Regions from separate parts of the Xanthomonas sontii genome, predicted to be linked through region 1. Evidence: predicted binding sites of a transcription regulator. Region 1 holds the regulator's gene; each other region holds the start of a gene.
What was found. The regulator FliA, encoded in region 1, starts transcription of late flagellar genes. The targets are predictions, from matches to a motif close to TAAAGTTTNNCNNNCNNNGGCCGATAA.
Positions count from the first base shown of each region.

Region 2: RAB70_RS03995 (methyl-accepting chemotaxis protein) is a predicted target of FliA. The motif match lies at 1,675-1,701, and genes of this name have one in related genera.
Region 3: RAB70_RS10285 (methyl-accepting chemotaxis protein) is a predicted target of FliA. The motif match lies at 1,952-1,978, and genes of this name have one in related genera.
Region 4: RAB70_RS16105 (methyl-accepting chemotaxis protein) is a predicted target of FliA. The motif match lies at 2,689-2,715, and genes of this name have one in related genera.

Region 1 is NZ_CP132342.1:3,364,185-3,370,247, reverse strand. Features, by position in the region: gene RAB70_RS14200 (chemotaxis protein CheA) at 1-728, opposite strand, end outside; gene RAB70_RS14195 (protein phosphatase CheZ) at 733-1,344, opposite strand; gene cheY (chemotaxis response regulator CheY) at 1,345-1,737, opposite strand; gene RAB70_RS14185 (RNA polymerase sigma factor FliA) at 1,757-2,506, opposite strand; gene RAB70_RS14180 (P-loop NTPase) at 2,503-3,387, opposite strand; gene flhF (flagellar biosynthesis protein FlhF) at 3,374-4,999, opposite strand; gene flhA (flagellar biosynthesis protein FlhA) at 5,170-6,063, opposite strand, start outside.
Region 2 is NZ_CP132342.1:929,378-935,440, forward strand. Features, by position in the region: gene RAB70_RS03995 (methyl-accepting chemotaxis protein) at 1-1,554, opposite strand, end outside; gene RAB70_RS04000 (YdeI/OmpD-associated family protein) at 1,892-2,437, shown strand; gene RAB70_RS04005 (MFS transporter) at 2,534-3,883, shown strand; gene folE (GTP cyclohydrolase I FolE) at 4,053-4,652, shown strand; gene RAB70_RS04015 (DUF3375 domain-containing protein) at 4,684-6,063, shown strand, end outside.
Region 3 is NZ_CP132342.1:2,458,217-2,464,279, forward strand. Features, by position in the region: gene RAB70_RS10275 (M1 family metallopeptidase) at 1-206, shown strand, start outside; gene RAB70_RS10280 (polysaccharide lyase family 1 protein) at 626-1,690, shown strand; gene RAB70_RS10285 (methyl-accepting chemotaxis protein) at 2,141-4,399, shown strand; gene RAB70_RS10290 (methyl-accepting chemotaxis protein) at 5,197-6,063, shown strand, end outside.
Region 4 is NZ_CP132342.1:3,819,603-3,825,665, forward strand. Features, by position in the region: gene RAB70_RS16090 (phosphate/phosphite/phosphonate ABC transporter substrate-binding protein) at 1-458, opposite strand, end outside; gene RAB70_RS16095 (RNA methyltransferase) at 637-1,395, opposite strand; gene RAB70_RS16100 (inositol monophosphatase family protein) at 1,514-2,341, shown strand; gene RAB70_RS16105 (methyl-accepting chemotaxis protein) at 2,823-4,970, shown strand; gene secF (protein translocase subunit SecF) at 5,207-6,063, opposite strand, start outside.

The DNA.
Region 1 (6,063 bases):
TCCTCGTCGCGCAGGCGCACGCGCAGGGTCTTGAGGCGGTTGCGCGAGAGCACCAGTTCGCCGATCAGGTTGACGATCGCGTCCAGGCGCTTGGTGTCCACGCGCACGGTGTGTTCGGGCTCGGCGGCCTTGGCCGGGGCGGCCGCGGCCTTGGGCGCGGCGCTGGGCGCGCGCGGCGCCGGCTGCAGCGCCTGCGGCGTGGCCGTCGGCGGCGCATCGCCGTGCAACTGGTCCAGCAGCGCTTCGAATTCGTCGTCGCTGATCAGGTCTCCCGCGGCCGCGGCGGTGGCCGGGACGGCGGCGGGCGCGGGCGCGGCGCTCTTCGCGGGTGCCGGCGCCGGTGCGTCGTCGCCGTGCGCGTCGAACTGCGCGATCAGCTCCGGCGGCGCGCGCGGCGGCTCCTGGCCGCTGCCGAAGGCATCGAGCATCGACTGCAGGTAGTCCAGCGACTGCTGCGCGGCGTCGAAGTGCCGCGCCTGCAGGGTGGCCTGGCCGGCACGGGCCATGCCCAGGGTTTCCTCCGCGGCGTGGCACAGCTCGACCATGGCGTTGATCGCCAGGAAGCCGGCACCGCCCTTGAGCGTGTGGAAGCCGCGGAACACGGCGTTGAGCTGGCCGCTGTCCTCGGGCGCCTGCTCCAGCGACACCAGCTGCTCGCCGAGCCGGTCCAGGATCTCCTGGGCCTCGATGATGAAGTCGGCAGCGATGTCGTCGGGTACGGCGCTCATGGCATTACAGTCCCAATCCGGACAGCAGGTCGTCGGCGTCGTGCTGCGATACGCCGTGGCGGTCCAGGCCGGGCAGGGCCGGGCCGGCCAGGCTGCCGTCGGCCTTCTTGTTTTCTTCCTTCGGCGGCAGACCCAGCGCGCCGAAGCCTTCGTGCACGCGGCGCACGATGCCGGCGACGCGACGGATGATCTGCCCGGTCAGATCCTGGAAGCTCTGCGCCAGGGCCATTTCGGTGAGGTTGTGGCGGATCTTGTCGAGGATCTCGCTCTGGTCGCCGCTGAGGCCGCCGGCGGCGAGCTGGTCGGCCAGCGCACGGCATTCCTCGGCCAGGTCCAGGGTGCGGTGGCTGGCCTGTTCGGTCATCTCCACCACGTGGTCCAGGCGCGAGCAGGCGTCGTCCAGCTCGCCGGCCTCGCTGGGCACCACCGGCAGTTCGCCGAGCGCCTGCCCCAGATCGCGCGCGAGCCGGCTCAGGCCCTGCATCATCGGCCGCGTGCGCCAGGCGGCGAGGGTGTCGATCTCCCTGCGCCAGCCGGCCTCGTCGCCGTTCTCCAGCGCGTCCAGCGCGCCTTGCAGGCGTTCGATCAGGGCGGTACGTTCGGCGGTGGCTTCCATTTAGGCGGTCGCTCCCAGGCGTTCGAAGATCTTGCCCAGCTTCTCCTGCAGCGTCTGCGCGGTGAACGGCTTGATGATGTAGCCGTTCACGCCGCACTGCGCGGCCTCGATGATCTGCTCGCGCTTGGCCTCGGCGGTGACCATCAGCACCGGCAGGTGCTTGAGCTTGTCGTCGGCGCGGATGTTGCGCAGCAGATCGATGCCGGTCATGCCCGGCATGTTCCAGTCGGTGACCACGAACTCGAACGGCGCCGAGCGCAGCGCGGCCAGGGCGCTGTTGCCGTCTTCGGCCTCGGCGGTGTTGGTGAAGCCCAGATCGCCGAGCAGATTCTTGACGATGCGTCGCATCGTCGAGAAATCGTCCACGATCAAAATCCGCATGTTCTTGTTCACCACTGACTCCTAAGGGTTCCTATTCTTCGTCTTCCAGACCGGCATCGGCGACCTCGAACGCCTTCAGGCGTCCGCGCAACCGTACCGTGGCCTGGCCATGGATCTGACACACGCGCGACTCGCTGACCCCGAGCACCGCGCCGATTTCCTTGAGGTTCAATTCCTGCTCGTAGTACAGCGACAGCACCAACTGCTCGCGTTCGGGCAACTGCGCGATGGCCTTGCCCAGCTCGCGGCCGAATTCGCTGCGCTCGAGCATCTGCTGCGGATTGGGTCCGCCCTTGGCGATGGTATCCAGCTCGCCATGGTCCTCGATGCGCGACTCCAGGCTCAGCACCTGGCCGCGGGCGGCATCTTCCATCAAACGCAGGTATTCGGGAAGCGGCATGTCCATCGCCGCGGCCACTTCGTTGGCGGCGGCGGCGCGGCCGGTGCTCTGTTCGATCTTGCGGATCGCCGAGGCGGCGTCGCGGGCGCGGCGGTGCACCGAGCGCGGCACCCAGTCGCCGCGGCGGATCTCGTCGATCATCGCGCCGCGGATGCGGATCGAGGCGTAGGTTTCGAACGAGGCGCCCTGTTCGGCGTCGTAGCTGCGCGAGGCCTCGATCAGGCCGATCATGCCGGCCTGGATCAGGTCGTCGATCTCGACGCTTGCCGGCAGCCGCGCGGCCAGGTGGTGGGCGATGCGCCGGACCAGGTCCGAGTGCTGGGTGATGTAGTCGTTGGCGCTGTTGCGCTGGACGGCGCGGTAGTGGGCGGCGGCGTTCATGCGGCCACCCCGCGCTGGATGATGCGTTCGACGAAGAACTCGACGTTGCCGCGCGGGGCGGTCGGCGCCTGCCAGCGTGCGGTGCGCCGGGCGATCTCGGAGATCGCCTGCGCCGACGGGCTGGACGGGTAGGCCTTGACCACCGGCTGCTGGCGCTGCACCGACAGGCGCAGCCAGTCGTCCTGCGGCACGCAGCCCAGGTAGTTCAGCGACACGTCGCCGAGGAACTTCTCGCAGACCCGGCTGAGCTTGTCGTACAGCAGGCGGCCTTCGTTGAGGTCGCGGACCATGTTGGCGACGATCTGCACCCGGTCCACGCCGCGCTCGCGCGAGAGGACCTTGATCAGGGCGTAGGCGTCGGTGATCGAGGCCGGCTCGTCGCAGACCACCACCACCGCGTCCTGCGCGGCCTGGCAGAAGGTCAGCACGCTGTCGGTGATGCCGGCGGCGGTGTCGACGATCATCACGTCCAGCTCGCGCTGCAGCTCGGAGAACACGTTGACCAGGCCGACGTGCTGGGCCGGCGGCAGCTCGGCCATGTAGCGGCGGCCGGAGGCGGCGGGCACCACCATCAGCCCGTTGGGCATGTCGATCAGCACCTCTTCCAGGGTGCAGCGCCCGGCGACCAGGTCGGCCACGGTGAACTTGGGGGTCAGCCCGAGCAACACGTCGACGTTGGCCAGGCCCAGGTCGGCGTCCAGCAGCAGGGTGCGCTTGCCCATGTCGGCCAGCGCCATGGACAGGTTGACCGAGATGTTGGTCTTGCCCACGCCGCCCTTGCCGCCGGTCACGGCGATGGTGCGCACCGGACCCAGCGGTTCGCTGCGCGTCGCCGACAGGGGGAAGGCATTGGTCAGATTGACGTAGTCACGCGACGGCATGGGTCTGCTCCGGAGTACAGGGCTTATCGGCAGCGCGCCGCAAATCTTCAAGGCGCAATACCAGGCTGGCGGCGTTGGCGCGGTGCAGGTCGTCCGGCACGCGCTGTCCATCGGTCACCCAGGTGATGGGGAGGCGGTGGTCCACGACCACCGACAAGGCACTGCCGAACCGCCCGGTCTCGTCCAACTTGGTCAGGATGACCCCCTGTGGGTCGGCGCCGGCGAACCGGCGCACCACCTCGTCCAGGTCGGAGAAATGGGCGTTGGCGGGGAGGACCAGCAAGGATCGGACCACCCGCGAGGCGCGCAGCCAGTGCAGCTGGGCGGCCAGGGCGCGGTCGCGCTGGCCCATGCCGGCGGTGTCGATCAGTACCAGCTTGTAGTCGGCCAGGCGCTCCAGCAGCTGCTGCAGCGCGGCGTCGCTGTCGGCCTCGTGCACGGCGATGCCGAGCTGGCGGCCGTAGCTGTGCAGCTGTTCGCGGCCGCCGACGCGGATGGTGTCGGTGGTGACCAGGGCCACGTCGCGGGCGGCATGGCGCTCCAGGAAGCGCGAGGCCAGCTTGGCGATGGTGGTGGTCTTGCCGGCGCCGGTCGGGCCGATCAGGGCGATCACGCCGCCTTCCTCGAGCGGGTCCAGCGCGGCGATCGGCAGGCGCTTGGACAGCAGGCCCAGCATCAGCCCGCGGCCGCGGTGCAGCTCCAGGTCGGCGGGGATCTGCATGACCACGTCGCGGGTGATGCCGCTGTCGAAGCCGTAGTCGTCCATCAGCTCCAGCGCCTGGGCGCGGACCGGCGAGCCGCGCAGGCGCTCGTCGGTGAGGCGGTTCATCTCGCGCTCGATCATCTGCCGCATCAGCGACAGTTCGTCGCGCAGCTGCGTCAATTGTTCGTCGTTCTGCGGGGCGGGGAAGGTCGGCACCGCCGCCAGCGCCGCGGCCGCCGGGATCCCGGCAGCGGCCGGCGCATCGGCGGTCGCGACGGGCGCGGCCGGGGCCGGGCTCGCCACCGGGGTCAGCGCCACCGCGGGCACGTCGTCGCGCCAGGCCGGCACGGCCTCGGCGGCCGGCGCCGCGGCGGCGGCGGCGAACGGACTGGGCATGGGCACGCTGATCGGGGCGTTGCGGAACACGTCCTCGGGGATGCTGAACTCGGCGCGGCCGGTGACCGGCGCTGCGGCCTTGGCCGGGGCGGCCTGGCGTGCGGCGGCAGCCGGGGCGGCCGCGGCGGGCATCGCCGAGGCGGCCAGCGCTGCCGGCTGGGTCAGCGGCCGTGCCGGGGAAGCGGCCGGGGCGGCCGGCGCGGCACCGCCGCGGCGCTCGCTGATCGCGGCCATCATCGCCATCGCCGGGCTGGCGGCGGCGTCGCCGCGTGCGGCACGCGGGGCCGCAGCGGCCGGCGCCTGGCTCGCCGCGGCGGCGCGCGGCGCCTCGTCCGGGCGCACCGCATCCAGCGCCCGCTGCACCAGGGCCTCGTCGTAGTTGCTGGCGGCCACGATCTCGATGCCCTCGTCGGTGCGCCGGTTGGACAGGATCACCGCATCCGGCCCGTGCTCGTCGCGCACCATCCGGAAGGCGGTGCGCATGTCGGGGGCGACAAAGCGTTTGATCTTCATGGGTGGGAGCCGGGAATGGGGAGTGGGGAATGGGGAATGGATGCGTGATCGGTGCCGATACGTGGCGGGCCGCGGTGTCGTGTCCGGTTTTTCGTGATCGTGTTCATTGCTCTCTCCGCTGCCGGGGCAAGGGTGCGATTCCCCATTCCCTGTTCCCGTTTCCCGTCATCTCAACTGATCGTGCCCACCAGCTTCAGCCGCTTGTCCTCCGGCACTTCGCTGTAGGACAGGACCGACAGCGCGGGGACGCTGTGGCGGACCAGGCGGGCGAGGGCGGCGCGGACCTGCGCCGGCACCAGCACCACCGCCGGTTCGTTGCGCGCCTCTTGCTTGCTCACGCAGTCCGCCAGACTTTGGTGCAAGCGTTCGGCCAGTCCGGGTTCCAGCGCCGCGCCATTGCCCTGGGTAGAGTCCTGCAAGACGCGTTCCAATTGCGGGGCCAGGGTGAACACCGGCAGTTCCGGGGCCATGCCGGCGATTTCCTGGACGATGAACCGGCCCAGGGCGTTGCGCACGGCGGCGGTGAGCGCGCCGGGTTCCTGACTCTGCGGGGCGTGCTCGACCAGGGCCTCGACGATCTTGCGCAGCTGCCGCACCGGGATCTTCTCGATGAGCAGGTTCTGCAGCACCCGCACCACCACCGACAGCGGCAGCGCCTTGGGGGTGAGGTCCTCGACCAGCTTGGGCGCGCTCTTGGCCAGGGTCGCCAGCAACTGCTGCACTTCCTCGTGGCCGAGCAGTTCCGGGGCGTGCTCGCGGATCAGGTGCGAGAGGTGGGTGGCGATCACCGTGGCCGGGTCGACCACGGTATAGCCCATGGTCTCGGCCTGGGCGCGCAGGTGCGGCTGGATCCAGATCGCATCCAGGCCGAACGCCGGGTCCTTGCCGGGAATGCCGTCGATCTTGCCGAGCGCGCCGCCCGGGTCCAGCGCCAGCTCGCGGTCCGGGTGGATGTCGGCGGTGGCCACCGGCACGCCGTGCACCAGCAGGCGGTAGGCGTTGGCCGGCAGTTCCAGGTTGTCGCGGATGTGCACCGGCGGCACCAGGAAACCGATGTCCTGGGT
Region 2 (6,063 bases), 2.4 Mb from region 1:
GGCCACGCCGGCCGCGCCCAGCGCCAGCTGGTTGGCGCGCTGGGCGTGCTCGGCGTTCTGCTTCACCGTGGAGGTCAGTTCCTCCATCGAAGCGGCGGTCTCTTCGAGGCTGGCCGCCTGCTGCTCGCTGCGCTTGGCCAGTTCCTGGTTGCCGCTGGCGATGTCCTCGGCGGCGAAGCCGATGCTGTTGGTGGTGCGCTGGATGTGCGCGACGATATCGGTGAGGCGGTGCACGGTGCTGTTGGCATCGTCGCGCATGGCGGCGAACACGCCATGGAAGTTGCCGCGCATGCGCACGGTGAGGTCGCCGTCGGCGATGCAGCGCAGCAGATCGGAGAACTTGGCCAGGTTGGCGTCGGCGGTGGCCATCATGGTGTCGAGGTTCTCGACCATGGTGCGGAAGGCGTGCTCGAACTGCTCCGGCTGACCGCGGTGGGCGAAGTTGCCGGCGCAGGCGGCTTCGGCCAGGGTGTGGATCTGCAGGTTGATCGCGTGCAGGTTCTGCTTGACCTGCTGCATCGCAGCGGTGATCGCGGCCTTCTCGCCGGGGTACTGGGCGATGTCCTGGCTGAGGTCGCCGATGGCGTAGCGGCCCATCACCTCGGTCATGCGCAACTGGGTCTGCACGTGCGCATCCACCAGGGCATTGGTGTCGGCGACCATGCGCCCGTACTCGCCGGGGAAGCGCTGCGCATCCATGCGGTAGCTGATGGCGCCGGCATCGTGGCGCGCAGCCATCTCGCGCTGTGCGGAAATCACCTCGTGCAGGCGCCGCTGCATCTGCTGCATGGCGCGCAGCAACTGCCCGGCCTCGTCGTGGGTGGTGACGGTGTCCGGGCTGCTCAGGTCGCCGGCGCCGATGCGCTCGGCCAGGCCCAGCGCCTGCCGCAGCGGCCGCACCACGCGGCGGGTGAGCAACAGCGCGATCAGCGTGCCCAGCAGCAGCGCCAGCACGGTGCAGCCGACCATCAGCAGGGCGAAGCCGCGCGCAGTGGCCATCGCTTCCTTGGCGGCCTGGCGGTTCTTGGCTTCCTGCAGGTCGATGAAGGCGTTGATGCTGGCCAGCCAGTCGACGAAGGCCGGGCGCGCTTGCTGCAGCAGCAGCGCCTGCGCCTGCACGGTGTCGCCGGCATCGCGCAGCTGCCGCACCTGCGCGATCAGCGGCATGGTGCGCGCTTCGATGCCCTGGATGCGCTGCAGGATGGTTTTCTCCTGGGCGTCGCTGGAGACGGCGAGCAGGGCATCGAGCGGCTGTGCGGCGCGCGCGTAGTCGCCGGCCAGCTTGTCGATGGTCTGCTCGGTCGCCTGCCGGCCGGCCGGATCGTCCAGCAGCACCACGTCGCGCAGGGCGATGGCGCGGTCGTGCACGCTGCCGCGGAAGTTGATCGCGTAGCGCTGCTTGACGCTGTTGACTTCGTTGATCGCGGTGAGTCGCTGGTCGATGCTGTGCACGCGCTGGATGCCGACCACGGTGAGCAGGACCATCAGCACGATGATCGTGAGGAAGCCGAGCGCGAGGCGCTGGCCGATGCGCAGATTGGAAAGGGCGTGCATGGGATCGGGGGAATGGGGGGAAGGAAGAGGGATCGACGGTGGGTGACGGCGGACGGGCAGGCAGGTTGCCTGCGCCCGCGTGACGCGCGCATGGCGCGGGTCCCCCGGGCCGGCGCATGGATAGCGGCGATGGCCTGTCGAACTGAAGGGAAGGGGCGAGGGCGTCCCCTGTGCCGTATCGGGAACGTGACGTTGTGCCGGTCTGCCGCGGCGGTGGCCGCCGGGTAGGTCAGGCAGGGCGCAGTGCCTGGCGAGCGACAAGACCAGGAGCGCGTCGCGCCGCCGCCGCGCGCAGGTGCAGCATGGCACCGCGCGCGGCCGGTGCTAAGGTCCGGGCATGACCGGCGCCGCCGACCCGATCCGCTTCCAGGCGACACTGCTGCGTCCAGCCACGCCGCCGGACGCGTCCTGGTGTTTCCTGCTGCTGCCTGCGGCGGCCAGCGCCGCGCTGCCCACGCGTGGCCTGGCCAGCGTGGAGGGCCGGTTCGCCGGGCATCCGTTTCAGGCCACGCTGCAACCCGATGGGCAAGGCGGCCACTGGCTGCAGGTCGAGGAGGCGATGCTGGCGGCCGCGGCGGTCGAGGTCGGCACCACGATGACCCTGGAGATCGCGCCGGCGGCGGTGGAACCGGAACCCGTGCTGCCCGACGACCTGGCGCGCGCGCTGGTCGCGCATCCGCCTGCGCGTGCGGCCTGGGACACGCTGACCACGGTGGCGCGGCGCGACTGGATCTTCTGGATCGGCGCGGGCAAGCAGGCGCAGACGCGGGTCAAGCGCATCGCCAGCACTTGCGACATGCTCGCCGCGGGCAAGCGCCGGGTCTGCTGCTTCGATCGCTCGGGCATGTACAGCAAGGCCTTCGCCGCGCCGCAGGCGCAATGAGGTCATGGCGCGCACGCCTGGCGTGGCCGCCGTCGCGACAGGATCCTCGCAAGCGCCTGCCTATACTCCGTGACGTCCATCCATGAGGCCCACCGCATGAGTGCATCCACCTCTTCGTCCGCCGCCGCCGCACCGGGCAGCCTGCGCCGCTCGGTGTCCAACACGCTCAAGGGCTCGGCCGGCAACCTGGTGGAGTGGTACGACGTCTACGTCTACTCGGTGTTCGCCACCTACTTCGAATCGCAGTTCTTCTCCAAGGAGGACAAGAACGCCACCCTGTATGTGTGGGCGATCTTCGCGGTGACCTTCCTGATGCGTCCGATCGGCGCCTGGTACTTCGGCCGTTTCGCCGACCGCTACGGCCGCCGCCTGGCGTTGACGGTGTCGGTGTCGGTGATGGCGGCCTGTTCGTTCCTGATCGCGGTGACGCCCACCGTGGCCAGCATCGGCGGCGCTGCGGCGGTGGTGCTGCTGCTGGCGCGCCTGCTGCAGGGTTTCGCCACCGGCGGCGAGTACGGCACCAGCGCCACTTACATGTCGGAGGCGGCGATCCCGGGGCGGCGCGGCTTCCTGTCCTCCTTCCACTACGTCACCCTGGTCGGCGGCCACGTGCTGGCGCAGGCGGTGCTGTTCGGGATGCTGCACTTCTTCGACAAGGGCCAGATTTCCGAATGGGGCTGGCGCGTGGCCTTCGGCCTGGGCGGCATCGGCGCGCTGGTGGTGTTCTGGCTGCGGCGCACGATGGACGAGTCGCTGACCTCCGAGTCCATCGCCGCGGCCAAGCAGGGCAAGGACAGGTCCTCCGGCTCGCTGCGCGAGCTGTTCGTGCACCAATGGCGCCCGCTGCTGCTGTGCTTCCTGATCACCGCCGGCGGCACCGTGGCGTTCTACACCTACTCGGTGACCGGGCCGAAGATGATCCAGACCGCCTTCGCCGGCGACGACGTCATGGCCGGCACCATCATCAACCTGGCCGCGCTGATCGTGCTGATGCTGATGCAGCCGGCGGGCGGCTGGCTGTCGGACATCATCGGGCGCAAGACCCTGCTGGTGTTCTTCGGCATCGGCGGCGTGCTCTACACCTGGTTCCTGGTGCTGGAGCTGCCCAGGCAGAGCGACTGGCTGAGCGCGTTCGCGATCCTCACCGCGGGCTTCGTCATCCTCACCGGCTACACCTCGATCAACGCGGTGGTGAAGGCCGAGCTGTTCCCCACCCACATCCGCGCGCTGGGCGTGGGCCTGGGCTATGCGCTGGCCAATTCGGCCTTCGGCGGCACCGCGCCGTTGCTGTACCAGGCCTCGCTGAAGACCGGCCACGTCACCACCTTCGTCTGGTACGCCACGGCGGTGATCGCGGTGTCGCTGGTGGTGTACATGTTCTTCCTGACCAACAAGGGGTCCAACTGGCTCGACCACGAGGGCGAGATGCACGCGCGCCGGCGCTGACCGGCGCGGCGCTGGCCCGGGCGATGTGCGTGCCGCCCGGGCGCGGAGCAGATGGACGCTGAACGGCGCACCCGGTATCGGCCGGGTCGCCCCGCCGCGCGGAGGCCGCGCATGCGGCGGCTGCCAGGCGACTCGGGTACCATGCAGCCCCCTTACGGGCGTTCCCCCCATGGCCGATTCCGACAACAGCTCCACTCCCCCGGTGACCCAGGCGCAGGCCGAAGACGCAGTGCGCACCCTGCTGCGCTGGGCCGGCGAAGACCCGACCCGCGAGGGCCTGCTGGACACCCCGCGGCGCGTGGCCGAGGCCTATGGCGACTGGTTCAGCGGCTACCGCGCCGACCCGCGCGAATACCTGCTGCGCACCTTCGAGGAAGTGGCCGGCTACGACGAGCTGATCGTGCTGCGCGACATCGAGTACGAAAGCCACTGCGAACACCACATGGCGCCGATCATCGGCAAGGTCCACGTCGGCTACCTGCCGCGCGGCAAGGTGGTGGGCATCAGCAAGCTGGCGCGCGTGGTCGAGGCCTATGCGCGGCGCTTCCAGGTGCAGGAAAAGATGACCGCGCAGATCGCCCAGTGCATCCAGGACGTGCTGCAGCCGCTGGGCGTGGGCGTGGTGGTGGAAGGCGCGCACGAGTGCATGACCACCCGCGGCATCCACAAGCGCGGCGTCAGCATGGTCACCTCGAAGATGCTCGGCACCTTCCGCGAGGACGCGCGCACCCGCGCCGAGTTCCTGCGCTTCATCGAGCGCGTGCGCTGAGTCTGCGGATGCGGTGGCGGTCGGTTCCTGCATGAAGCCGCATGTCCGGATCGCCGGCTATCGCCAGTTGCGCGAACAGCCGTTGTGGAAACTGCTTGCCGCCGACCATGCCCCCGAGCTGATCGGCCTGCTGCAGACCCTGCTTGGCGACGCCCAGCGGCGGTTGCCGGCCGATGTGCTGCACGAGCGCCTGCAGCGCCAGCTCGATGCGCTGAAGGACGACGAGCTGTCGCGCGAACTGCCGCGCACCGCGCAGGCCTACGTGGCGCACTGGCTGGCGCAGGGCTGGCTGGAGCGGCGCCTGCCCGAAGGCGACGCGCAGGAAGAATACGAACTGTCGCGGCAGGCGGCGCAGGCCATCCGCTTCATCGCCGGCGTGCGCGACAGCACCAGCGTGGCCACCGAGAGCCGGCTGTCGCTGGTGATCCAGCAGCTGGTGCAACTGGCCGGGCAGACCGAGACCGATCCGGACGCGCGCCTGGCCGCGCTGCGCGCCGAGCGCGAGCGCCTGGACGCGGAGATCGAGCGCGTGGCCGCCGGCAAGCTGGCCGCGCTGGACGGCAAGCGCGCGCTCGAACGTACCCGCGACATCATCCGCCTGTCCGACGACCTGACCGAGGATTTCCGCCGGGTCCGCGACGATTTCGAGCGGCTCAACCGCGAGTTCCGCGAGCGCATCATCGACGACGAGGGCGCGCGCGGCGACGTGCTGGAGAAGCTGTTCGCCGGCATCGACGTGATCGGCGAGAGCGAGGCCGGGCGCAGTTTCCAGGCGTTCTGGAGCCTGCTCAACGACGCCGAGCAGAGCGTGCAGCTGGACGCGGCGCTGGAGGCGCTGCTGGCGCGCGGCTTCGCCCGCCGTCTGGACCGCCACGAACGCGCCTTCCTGCGCGGGCTCACCGGCACCCTGCTCGAACGCGGCGGTCAGGTGCACGAGGTGATGCAGCATTTCGCGCGCAGCCTGCGTGGCTTCGTGCAGAGCCGCGGCTACCTGGAACAGCGCCGGCTCAACCAGTTGCTGAAGCAGGCGCAGGGCGAGGCGCTGCAGTTGCGCGACCAGCTGCATGCCACCGCGGCCACCGGCTACGTGCTGCCGCTGAGCAGCGCGCGGCTGCGCTCGCCGTCGCAGTGGCGCCTGCACGACCCGCGCAGCCAGCTGGTGGACGGGCGGGTGCAGGTGGCCGAGGCGGCGACGATCTCGCTGGACAGCGTCGGCGACCTGGTGGCGCAGTCGGAGATCGACCTGCGCGGCCTGCGCAACGACCTGCACGACCTGCTCGGCCGGCAGCCGCAACTGAGCATCGGCGAGGCGCTGCGGCAGCGCCCGGCGGCGCAGGGCCTGGGCAGCGTGATCGGCTACCTGGCGCTGGGCACCCGCCATGGCGTGGTGGTCGACGGCGAATGGGAAGCG
Region 3 (6,063 bases), 910 kb from region 1:
AGCTGGTGATGCCGGCGACCTTGCGCATCGACTTCGCCGACGGCAGCCATCTCGATCAGCGCGTGCCGGTGGAGACCTGGATGCAGCAGACCCAGCCGCAGATCCGGGTGCCGAGTACGCAGAAGGTGCTGCACGTGACCCTGGATCCGGACCACGTGCTGCCCGACGCCGACCGCAGCGACAACCGCCTGGACACGGTGAGCTGAGCGCGTTGCGGCCATTCGGCGCCTGTTCGGCGTCGGATGGCCCGCGCAAACGTGCTGCGGCCGCAACATTCGCGGCCGCGCAGCGCCGGCGTGCGCTTGTCCCTGCGCAGTGCGCCGACGGCGATGGCGATGCGTGCGATGCACGGCCGTTCGCCGTCGTTGCCGGCGAGGTGCGTCCAACGCAGCGTACGTGCGGGAAGCCTGTCCCCGGCTGTCGCTGTCTGTCTCCTGCGGACCGTGCGTGTCCGCTTGTCCTGTCCCGCGCGGCGAACGGAGCGCAGGGTTCCAGTTCTGCGTCGCGGCGATTGCGCGGGCCGCCGCGTGCATTCCAAGAATGCCGCCGGCCCCCACGCCCCGTGCCGGCGCATGCATGCACTGTCATGCGTCCTGCACTCATCGCGACAGATGGGAGAGACATCATGCAGCAGCAGTTCCGCAGGGGCGCACTGGCGCTCGCTCTGGCCGTCGGCGCCGCCCCGGCCTTCGCCGGCCCGGTCGGCTACGGCGCCAACACCACCGGTGGCGGCAACGCCATTCCGGTCAACGTCGCCACGATGGAGGCGATGCAGGCGGCGATCGACAACTACGCCGGCTCCGGCGGCCTGGTGCTCAACTACACCGGCAGTTTCAACTACGCCAGCATCACCGACGTATGCACGCAATGGAAGCTGCCGGCCAAGACCGTGCAGATCAAGAACAAGCGCGACATCACCATCAAAGGGGCGAACGGCTCCTCGGCCAACTTCGGCGTGCGCGTGGTCGGCAATGCGCACAACGTCATCATCCGCAACATGACCATCGGCCTGCTGCCCGGCGGCGAGGACGCCGATTCGATCTCGCTGGAAGGCAATTCCAGCGGCCAGCCGTCCAACATCTGGGTGGACCACAACACCATCTTCGCCTCGCTGACCAAATGCCCCGGCGCCGGCGACGCGTCCTTCGACGGCGGCATCGACATGAAGAAGGGCGTCAACCACGTCACCGTGTCGTACAACTACATCCACGACTACCAGAAGGTCGCGCTCAACGGCTACAGCGACAGCGATACCCAGAACGCCGCTGCGCGCACCACCTACCATCACAACCGCTTCGAGAACGTGGAATCGCGCCTGCCGCTGCAGCGGCGCGGGTTGAGCCACATCTACAACAACTACTTCAACAACGTCTTCACCTCCGGCATCAACGTGCGCATGGGCGGGGTGGCGCTGATCGAAGCCAACTACTTCGAGAACATCAAGAACCCGGTGACCTCGCGCGACAGCAGCGAGATCGGCTACTGGGACCTGATCAACAACTACGTCGGCAGCGGCATCACCTGGACGGTGCCGGAGAGCACCAGCAAGCCCTACGCCAACGCCACCACCTGGATCTCGTCCAAGACCTATCCTGAGTCGCTGGGTTACATGTACACGGCGATCCCTGCCGCGCAGGTCAAGGCCAAGGTCATCGCCACCGCCGGTGCCGGCACCAACCTGGCCGAGTGAGGCACGCCGCCTCCGCGCCCGACGGCGCGGAGGCCGGTCGCCCAGGCGGTCGCGGATATATGCCGTTTACGACATTCTTGGTGTGCGCGTGGCAATGCCTGCGGCGGTAAGTGTGACGTGCGCCAGCACCGATGGGGCGCCTTCTAATCCTTGTTTCACGTGGAATTTACGGGTGCGCAACGGTGGCGTGAGGGAGACGCGCAACGTGCACTTCGTAGTCACGATGCTGAGGGGATTTAGGAAACTGTGCGCAGTTGCGCATCAAGATTCCAGGCGGGTCGCCGTTACCTAGTACGAGTACCCGCATGGGACACCCCCGATGCGGCCGGTGCTGGAAGTGTCTTTTCCTTCTTCTCCGTCGCATCGCGCCCAGGCCGTTGGCCCGAGGGAGTCCTGCGCGATCCAGGTCGTGGCGCGGGCTGCTCTCCTTTTCTTACTTGGTGGCCCCTCATGATCGGAATCCTGCAACGCTACAACGTCGGGACGCGGCTCGCGTCCGCCTTCGGCGTCCTCATCCTGCTCTCCTGTGCGCTCGTCGTCGCCGGGCTGCTGACGCTGAAACAGGCGCGCGAGATGATGGACACCATCGTCAACCGGCGCATGCAGATCCTCGATTACACCGGCGAAATGCGCAATGCCAGCGCACAGGTGGCGGTCAATCTGCGCAACATCGTGCTGCCGACCACGCAGGAAGAGAACGAGCGGTTCGCCAAGGCCGTCGACCAGCAGCGCCGCTACTACGGCGAGGTCCACGACAAGCTCTATGCGATCCCGGTCAGCGATGCCACCGGCGCGCAGATGCGCAAGGCTATCGACGACGCCTACGATCGGACCCGTCTCGCCAACCAGAAGGTCCTGGACCTGGGCATGGCCAACAAGGCCGATGAGGCATTGAAAGTCCTGATGGCGGAGGCCGGACCGGCGACGCAGCAATGGCAGGAGGCGATCAATACCTATGCCAACCGGCAGCGCACGCGCGGTGCCGAGGCCTACGCCGGCGCCAACGTCGCGATGGACCGCGGCCGCAGCCTGCTGGTGGCCGGTGGCGTGCTCGTGGTGCTGGTCAGCGGCCTGCTGGCCTGGCTGATCACCCGCAGCCTGACCGTGCCGCTGACCCGCGCCACGCGCGTCGCCGAGGCCATCGCCAGCGGCAAGCTCGACAACGACGTACGCACCGACGCCCGCGACGAAACCGGACGTCTGCTGGTTGCGATGCAGGGCATGCAGCAGCAGGTCAGCAACCTGATCGGCGCGCAGTTGGAAATGGCCAAGCGCCACGACGCGGGCGAAGTCAGCCATCGCATCGAAGCGCAGGCCTTCCCGGGCGACTACGGGCGCATGGCGGCCGAGACCAATGCGCTGGTGGCCTCGCACCTGGCGGTGAAGACGCGCCTGGCGCAGATCATGGGCCGCTACGCGATCGGCGACCTGTCGCAGGACATGGACCGCCTGCCTGGCGAGGAGGCGGTGCTGAGCCAGACCATGGACGAGGTCAAGGCCAACCTGTCGGCGATGAACGGGCAGATCAAGCAGCTGGCGACGTCCGCCGCCGACGGCGACTTCAGCGCGCGCGGCGACGCTGAGCGCTTCCAGTACGACTTCCGGGTGATGGTGGACAGCCTCAACCAGCTAATGGCCACCGCCGATGGCAACCTGCAGGCGCTGTCGACCCTGCTGCAGGCGATCGCCGCGGGCGATCTGACCGCGCGCATGCACGGCGACTTCCGCGGCGTGTTCGCACAGATGCGCGACGACGCCAACGCCACCGCCGAACAACTGGCCGGCATCGTCGGCCGCATCAAGCATTCGGCAGTGTCGATCAATGCCGCGGCCAGCGAGATCGCCGCCGGCAACGACGATCTATCGCGCCGCACCGAGCAGCAGGCCGCCAGCCTGGAAGAAACCGCAGCCTCGATGGAGGAACTGACCTCCACCGTTCGCCAGAACGCCGAGCACGCGCGCCAGGCCAATCAGCTCGCCGCCGGTGCGGCCTCGGTCGCCTCGCAGGGCGGCGACGTGGTCGGCCAGGTGGTGACCACCATGAGCGGCATCGAGGATGCGTCGCGGCGCATCGCCGACATCATCTCGGTGATCGACGGCATCGCCTTCCAGACCAACATCCTGGCCCTCAACGCGGCGGTGGAAGCCGCGCGTGCCGGCGACCAGGGACGCGGTTTCGCCGTGGTCGCCAGCGAGGTGCGCACCCTGGCGCAGCGCTCGGCCAGCGCGGCCAAGGAGATCAAGAGCCTGATCGACGATTCGGTGAGCCGCGTCGCCGAAGGTTCGGTCCTGGTCGACCAGGCCGGCAAGACCATGACCGAGATCGTGACCTCGGTGCAGCGTGTCACCGACATCATGGGGGAAATCTCCGCGGCCTCGCAGGAGCAGTCGGCCGGCATCGAGCAGGTCAACCAGACCGTGACGCAGATGGATGAGAGCACCCAGCAGAACGCGGCCTTGGTGGAAGAGGCCAGTGCGGCGGCGCGCTCGATGGAGCAGCAGGCGGTGGAACTGAGCCAGGCGGTGGCGCTGTTCAAGCTCGACGCATCCGCGGCCACGCCGGTAGCGCAGGCGCCGCGGCACCAGGCCACCGCGACGCCCGCGGGCAAGCGCAGCGTCCGTCCGGCAGCGGCCAAGGCCGCACCTGCGCGGCGTGCGGCGCAGCCGGCGGCGGCGATGGCGCTGGACAAGGATTGGCAGGAGTTCTGAGCCGCACGGCGCCTGTCATCGGCGAGCGGCGCAATGCGCGTCGCTCGCCTGTCGCGTGGCGGTTGCCTTGCGGCTGCCGGTGCCGCATCCCGCAGATCCGAGGATGTTCCACTGCGGTCGCGATGCCGTGCCTGCCTTGGCGCGGCACGCTGTTTCTGACCGACGCCCACGCCGCGCGCGTGGGCGTCCTGCTCCGTCCTCACGCCTGCCTGGGGCTTACGCGCGTGTTGCCCGCGTGAGCATCCAGCACGTCGTCACGTGCGCCGCCGCCGTGCGGCAGACGCCGTGCGCGTGATGCGACGCGTCCCTTGTACGACAGCATCGCTGCCGCCGCGGCTGCGGCCGCGGGTTGCCGGCTGACGCTGCGAAGTGACGGCGATCGCGTTCCTGGCCTTCGCATCGCGTGTCGAGGTCTCCGTTGTGCGGCCAATCGGAAAACTTTTTCCTCGCTGCGACCTCGCGCCGCAAGCAAGCGTCGTGCCGGCCGTTGCAACATGACGTGCACGCGGTATTCACGCGAAAACGCCGATCCGGATGCAGTGCGAATGGCCTCTCCACATCCCTGTGATGTGCCTGAGGGTGTTCAATAAATTCCGTGCAATCGCCTCTCAAGTCCCCGCGCCGGGCGCCGTTACATCGCCCGCACATCGAGCGGGATGCGTCATCAGGCGTCTGATTCAAAACGCTTTTTCACGACTCATTCATCTCGTTCGATGCGGGCGTGCACAACGGCGGCTGGTCGGCGTGCGTGGTCCGCGGCGTTCCATCGCCCCTCTCATTCCCCCAAAGGCCATTCCATGATTGCATTCCTTCAGCGCTACAACGTCGGTGCCCGGCTCGCCACCGCGTTCGGCATTCTCATCCTGTTGTCCTCGGCGCTGGTCGTCGCCGGGCTGCTGACCCTGTTCCAGGCGCGCGAGCGACTGGACGGCATCGTCAACCGCAACATCGCCGCCATCCGCGCGTCCAGCGACATGCTCAACGCCAGTTCGGTCGTGGCCATCAATGTCCGCAACATCGTGTTGCCGACTTCCCAGGAAGACAACATCCGCTTCGCCAAGGTCGTCGTCGAGCAGCGCGCACGCTACCAGGAGGCGCGCAAGCGGGCGGGCGCCATCCCCAGCGGTGCGCAGAGCCAGGCCGTGCTGGAGGACGTCGATCGCGCCCGGCAGATGACCGTGGACGTCAACAACCGGGTGATGGATCTGGGCATGCACGACAAGCCGGACGAGGCCCTGGCCCTGCTGATGCGGGAGTCCGCGCCGCTGACGCAGAAATGGCAGGACGCCATCGCCCGCTATGCCGATCTGCAGGCCACCCGCAGCAACGAGGCCTATGCGGAAGCGACGGCGGCGATGGCGCGTGGGCGCGCCATGCTCATCGCCGGCGGACTGGCGGTGGTGCTGGTCAGCAGCCTGCTGGCGTGGCTGATCACCCGCAGCCTGACCGTGCCGCTGAATCGCGCCACCCGTGCCGCCGAGGCCATCGCAGCCGGCCGCCTGGACAACGACGTGGCCACCGACGCGCGTGACGAACCCGGCCGCCTGCTGCTGGCGATGGGTGGGATGCAGACGCAGTTGCAGCGCTTCTCCCGCGAAACCGCGTTGATGATCGAGCTGCACGCCGACAAGGACATCAGCCACCGCATGCCGCAGGACTTCCCC
Region 4 (6,063 bases), 460 kb from region 1:
CGCTCGAACAGCGTCATCATCGGCACCAGGTAGGCGCTGGTGGACAGCGTGCTCTGCAGCGCCAGCGTGCGCCCCCGCAGATCCGACAGGTCGTGCACCGGCGCGTCCTTGCGCACGAAGAATACGGTGTGGTACTGACGCACGCCGTTGCGCTCGGTCAGCAGCAGCGGCTTGGCGCCACCGCGCTGTTCCAGCGCCATCGCGGTGGCAGCGGTCTCGGTGACCCAGTCGACCCGGCCGCGACGCAGGTAACTGCTCATCTGCTGGCTGTCGCGGGCCATCAGGATCTGCCCGGAGGTGATGCCGACCTCGCGCATGCGCGGCACCACGTAGTCCAGCAGCGGCTTGAGTTGCTCGTAATGGGCCTTGGGATTGTCGCTGATGCGCCCCAGCACCAGGACCGAGGGCCGCGCGTGCACGGACGCGGGCCAGCAGATCGCCAGCGCCAGCCACACCACGACCACCCGCCAACGCGAACTGGACAAACCACGATCCCCAAGTAGACCTTGCAAAGCCTAGCCGAAAGCGCATGCCGGTGACAGCGTCACAGAATGGCGCCTGCCGCGCATGCAGTCCGCCCTGGGCGCACGCGTCGGCGCGCGCGCCGCGATGGAGGCCTTCGCGCCTTGTCCGGCCTCAGTTTCCGGCCTGCCCGGCGAGTCGCGCCATGCGCTGCGCATCGGACAGCACGCCGCGCAGCAGGCGCACTTCCTGCTCGGTCAGCTCGGTGCGCAGGAACAGCCGGCGCAACTTGCGCATCGCCGAATCCGGGGCGCGGCCCTTGTGGAAGTCGATATCGTCCAGGGTCTCGGCCAACTGCCCGAACAGCCCTTCCACCTGTGCGTGGCTGGCCGGTGCCTCGCGGAACCCCGGTGCCGGCGCCGGCGCGGGGGCGGCGCCGCGCAGCTGCGCCAGGCGCAGTTCGTAGGCCAGCACCTGCACCGCCGCGGCCAGATTGAGCGAGCTGAACGCCGGATCGGAAGGAATGTGCACGGCCGCATGGCACAACTGCAGTTCCTCGTTGGTCAGGCCGGTGCGCTCGCGCCCGAACACCAGCGCCACCTCCGCCGGTTCGGCGCTGGTGGCGGTCAGGCGCTGCGCGGCATCGGCCGGCAGCAACTCCTCCAGCGACACGCGGCGGCTGCGCGCGGTGCAACCCAGCACCAACCGGCAATCGGCCACTGCGTCGGCCAGCGCCGGCAGCACCGGCGCTTGCTGCAACAGATCCTCGGCCCCGGCAGAACGCCGGTAGGCCTCGGTCTCCAGCTCGCATTCCGGCGCCACCAGCACCAGCCGCGACAGCCCCATGGTCTTCATCGCGCGCGCCGCCGCGCCGATGTTGCCGGGGTGCTGGGTCCCGACCAGGACGAAGCGGATACGGAGGGAATCGGTCATGGCGGCACGGCAGGCGAAGCGAACGGGGGCGTAGATGGTAAACTGTGCGGCCGGCCTTGGCGCCGGACTGCTCTTTTCCTCCTCCAGACCCACCTCCGCCTTCTCGGGAGCGCTTGCCATGCAAAAACCCGCCGTCACCGTCATGGTCAAGGCCGCCCGCCTCGCCGGCAACGTGCTGTTGCGCCACATCAACCGCCTGGAAGCACTGAACGTGGTGCAGAAGGACCGCATGGACTACGCCAGCGAAGTCGATGCCGATGCGGAAAAGGTGATCGTCAAGGAGCTGCGCCGCGCCTACCCCGACTACGGCGTGATGGGCGAGGAAAGCGGCGTGCAGGGCGGAGGCCGCTACATGTGGGTGATCGACCCGCTCGACGGCACCAGCAACTACCTGCGCGGCTTCCCGCACTACTGCGTGTCGATCGCCCTGGTCGAGAACGGCGAGCCGGTCGACGCGGTGATCTTCGACCCGCTCCGCAACGAACTGTTCACCGCCAGCCGCGGCAACGGCGCCGTGCTCAACGACCGCCGCATCCGTGTCAGCGAGCGCAAGGAACTCAACGGCGCCATGGTCCACACCGGCTTCGCGCCGCGCGAGCGCAAGCGCACCAGCCCCCAGCTCAAGTGCGTGGATGCGCTGCTGGTGCAGGCCGAGGACATCCGTCGCACCGGTTCGGCGGCACTGGATCTGGCCTATGTGGCCTGCGGCCGCAGCGACGCCTACTTCGAAGCCGGCGTGAAGGCCTGGGACATCGCCGCCGGCGTGCTGCTGGTGCGCGAGGCCGGTGGCCGCGTCACCGATTTCAAGGGCGGCACCCTCGGCCGCATCGACGACCGCGGCCCGCAGCAGTTCCAGGTGGTCGCCGGCAACCTCAAGGTCGGCGACGCGCTGCAGAAGCTGATCGTCAATACCGGCTTCGCCGGGGAGTTCGACGCGAAGTTCTGAGCGAGGCGACCGGCGCTACGCCGGCGCAGCGACACCGCAACAACAGAAAAGCCGCGCACTCGCGCGGCTTTTTTTATGTCCGTCATCCGCCGATCGGACCGGCGCACACCTCCGCACAGGTCCTTTCGCAGCATCCGCCTGGCCTCGCGCAGACGAGTCGCCATCCAGGAAATCCCGTCGAACGCAGAACGCACGGGCCGTTTTGCCGTCACGTCGCACTCACGCATTGGACGCTGCGCGCTTCACTCCTGCTTGATCGGCGCTTGCGTAGAAAACGGCACACGACGCGCTACGTGCAGGCAAAACGGCATGTGCGATGCGCCCGACGCAATCGGCGAACGCAGCCCTAAAGATCCACAAAACGCGGCCGATACCGATGCGGGTCTTTGCCCGAACTTCCCCGCTGATCCGTTCCTGCATTGCCGTCCCTGCGGCAATGGAGCCGATAGCGCCGCTCTCTCGCATCTTCCGGAGATCTCGCGTGTCCTTCCATCATCTCACCGTCACCAAGCGCCTGGCAATCGGCTTCTGCGGCGTGATCGCCATGTTGTTGCTGGTCGGCATCACCAGCCTGATCGGCTTCCGCAAGTTCACCAGCGCGGCAGCGCTGGACGCGCACACCTACAAGGTCATCACCCTCGGCGACCGCATGCTGGTGAGCCTGCTCAACATCGAGAGCGGCGCGCGCGGCTTCGCCCTGACCCGCGATCCGTCCTACCTAGCGCCACTCGAACTCGGCGAACGCGAGTTCAGCGCACAGTGGCAGGAGTCCAAGCAGCTGACCGCGGACAACGCGGCGCAGCAGGCGCGCCTGCAGACCCTGATGCAGGACTACACGCAGTTCATGGCGACCAAGCGCAAGGCGGTGGAGCACATGCGCACCACCGCGGCCGACAGCGACGACGCCCAGCTGGACGCGTTCCGGAGCGTCGGCAAGCAGCAGATGGACGGGTTGCGCGACACGATCGGTCAGTACGAGGACGCCGAGCGCGCCCTGCTGCAGGTGCGCAAGGCCGAGAGCGAGGCGCGCGCGCAGTCGGGCGAATGGACCAGCCTCGGCGGCATGCTGATCGGCATCGTCGCCGCCATCCTGCTCGGCCTGCTGGTCCGCAACAGCCTGATGCGCCAACTCGGCGGCGAGCCCGCCTACGCAGCCGACGTGGTGCGCCGCATCGCCAGCGGCGACCTGTCGCAGGACGTGCGCCTGCGCACCCAGGCGCCGTCGCTGCTCAACGACATGCGGCAGATGCAGGAGGAACTGCGCACGGTGATCCAGGCGCAGACCGAGATGGCCAAGCAGCATGACGCCGGCCGGATCAGCTTCCGCATGGACGAGACACGCTTCCCGGGCGACTACGGGCGCATGGTCCGCGACACCAATGCCCTGGTGCACAGCCATATCTCGGTCAAGCAGCAGCTGATCGCGCTGATGGGCGAGTATGCCGAAGGCGATCTGAGCCGCGACCTGGAGCAGTTCCCGGGCGAGAAGGCGATCCTGACCGAGACCATGGCCAAGGTGAAGCGCAATCTCGGCGCTATCAACGACGAGATCGACCTGCTGGTGCGCGCCGCCGCGCAGGGCGACTTCTCCCGCCGCGGCAATGATCAGCGTTTCCGTCACGCCTTCCGCGGCATGGTCGCCAACCTCAACACGATGATGAAGGGCACCGAGACCAATCTGGCGGCGCTGTCGCAGCTGTTGCGCGCGATCGCCGCCGGCGACCTGACCCAGACCATGCAGGGCGAGTTCCACGGCGTGTTCGCGCGGATGCGCGACGACGCCAACGCCACCGTCGCGCAACTGACCGACATGGTCGGCCGCATCCAGCAGGCCGCGGCCAGCATCGACACCGCCGCCGGCGAGATCGCCAGCGGCAACGACGACCTGTCGCGCCGCACCGAGCAGCAGGCCGCCAGCCTGGAAGAAACCGCGGCATCGATGGAGGAGCTGACCGCCACGGTGAAGCAGAACGCCGAGCATGCGCGCCAGGCCAACCAGCTGGCCGCCGGCGCGGCCTCCGTGGCCTCGCAGGGCGGCACGGTGGTCGGACAGGTCGTCACCACCATGGACGGCATCGAGGCGGCCTCGAAGAAGATCGCCGACATCATCGGCGTGATCGACGGCATCGCCTTCCAGACCAATATCCTGGCACTCAATGCCGCGGTGGAAGCGGCACGCGCCGGCGAGCAGGGCCGCGGTTTCGCCGTGGTCGCCAGCGAGGTCCGCACCCTCGCCCAGCGCTCGGCCAGCGCGGCCAAGGAGATCAAGACGCTGATCGACGACTCGGTCGAGCGCGTGAGCGCAGGTTCGGCGCTGGTCGCCCAGGCCGGCACGACGATGCAGGACATCGTGGCCTCGGTGCAGCGCGTGACCGACATCATGGGCGAGATCGCCGCCGCCTCGCAGGAGCAGTCGGCCGGCATCGAGCAGGTCAACCACACCGTCACCCAGATGGACGAGACCACCCAACAGAACGCCGCCCTGGTCGAGGAAGCCACTGCCGCGGCACGCGCGATGGAGCAGCAGGCCGGCGACCTGGTGGAGATCGTCGGCCAGTTCCAGGTGCGCAGCGAGACCTACCCGATGGTGGCGCAACTGGTGGCCCGCGCCACCGCCAACGCGGCGTAGCGCGGACGCCTTGCGCGGCACGCACGCCACGGAGGGGATGGGGCCGACATTGACGGCCCCATCCCACGCACGGCAACCCGGCCGACGTTGCGCTGCACCCACCCGACGCCCCAGCGTCCGCGCAAAGAAAAAGCCGCGCATCCGCGCGGCTTTTTTGTTCGCAGGAGGAACTGTTTCAGGCCCAGGAAATCATGCCTTTGCGAATCCCCACTCCCGAATCCCCAATCCCAGCCCCATCAGGGCCTGCGCGCCAGCGCCTCGACGTCCTTCGACTTCGGCAGCAGGTCCTGCTTGGTGACCTGGAACGGTCCGATCGACAGCAGCGGCACCGCCACGATCACCGAGGACACCACCACCACCACCGCACCGATCATGTGGGTCAGCGCCAGGCCTTCCATCGACTCGCCGCCGTACAAGTAAAGCGCCAGCGCCGACAGGAAGAACATCACCGCGGTGATCACCGTACGCGACAAGGTCTGGTTGATCGAGCGGTTCAGCACCTCGATCGGCTCCACGCGCAGGCTGCGGAAGTTCTCGCGCACGCGGTCGAATACCACGATGATGTCGTTGATCGCAAAACCCATCACCGACAGCAGGCCGGCCAGCACGGTCAAGTCGAACTCACGGCCGGTGACCGACACGTAGGCCACCGTCACCAACAGGTCGAACAGCGCGGTCAGGCTGGCCACCACCGCGAACTTCCACTCGAAACGGAAGGCAATGTAGATCAGGAAGCCGACCAGCATGAACACCGTGGCGTAGACACCGTTCAGCGCCAGGTCCTTGCCGACCTGCGGGCCGACGAACTCGCCCGGCTTGACCGTGGCCGGGTTCTGCGGCGTGCTCACCGCCTTGCGCACCTGCTCGGCGAGGTTCTTGGTGATGTCCTCGTTGTTGTGCTCGCCCTGCGGCTGCAGGCGGATCACCACCTCGTTGCCGCTGCCGACGTTCTGCACCTGCGCGTTCTCGAAGCCGGCCTTGGCCAGCTGCTCGCGCACCTGGTCCACGTCGACCGGCTTCTGGAAGCTGGTCTGCACCAGCGCGCCGCCGGTGAACTCCAGCGCGTAGTTGAAGCCCTTGGCGAAGATCACCG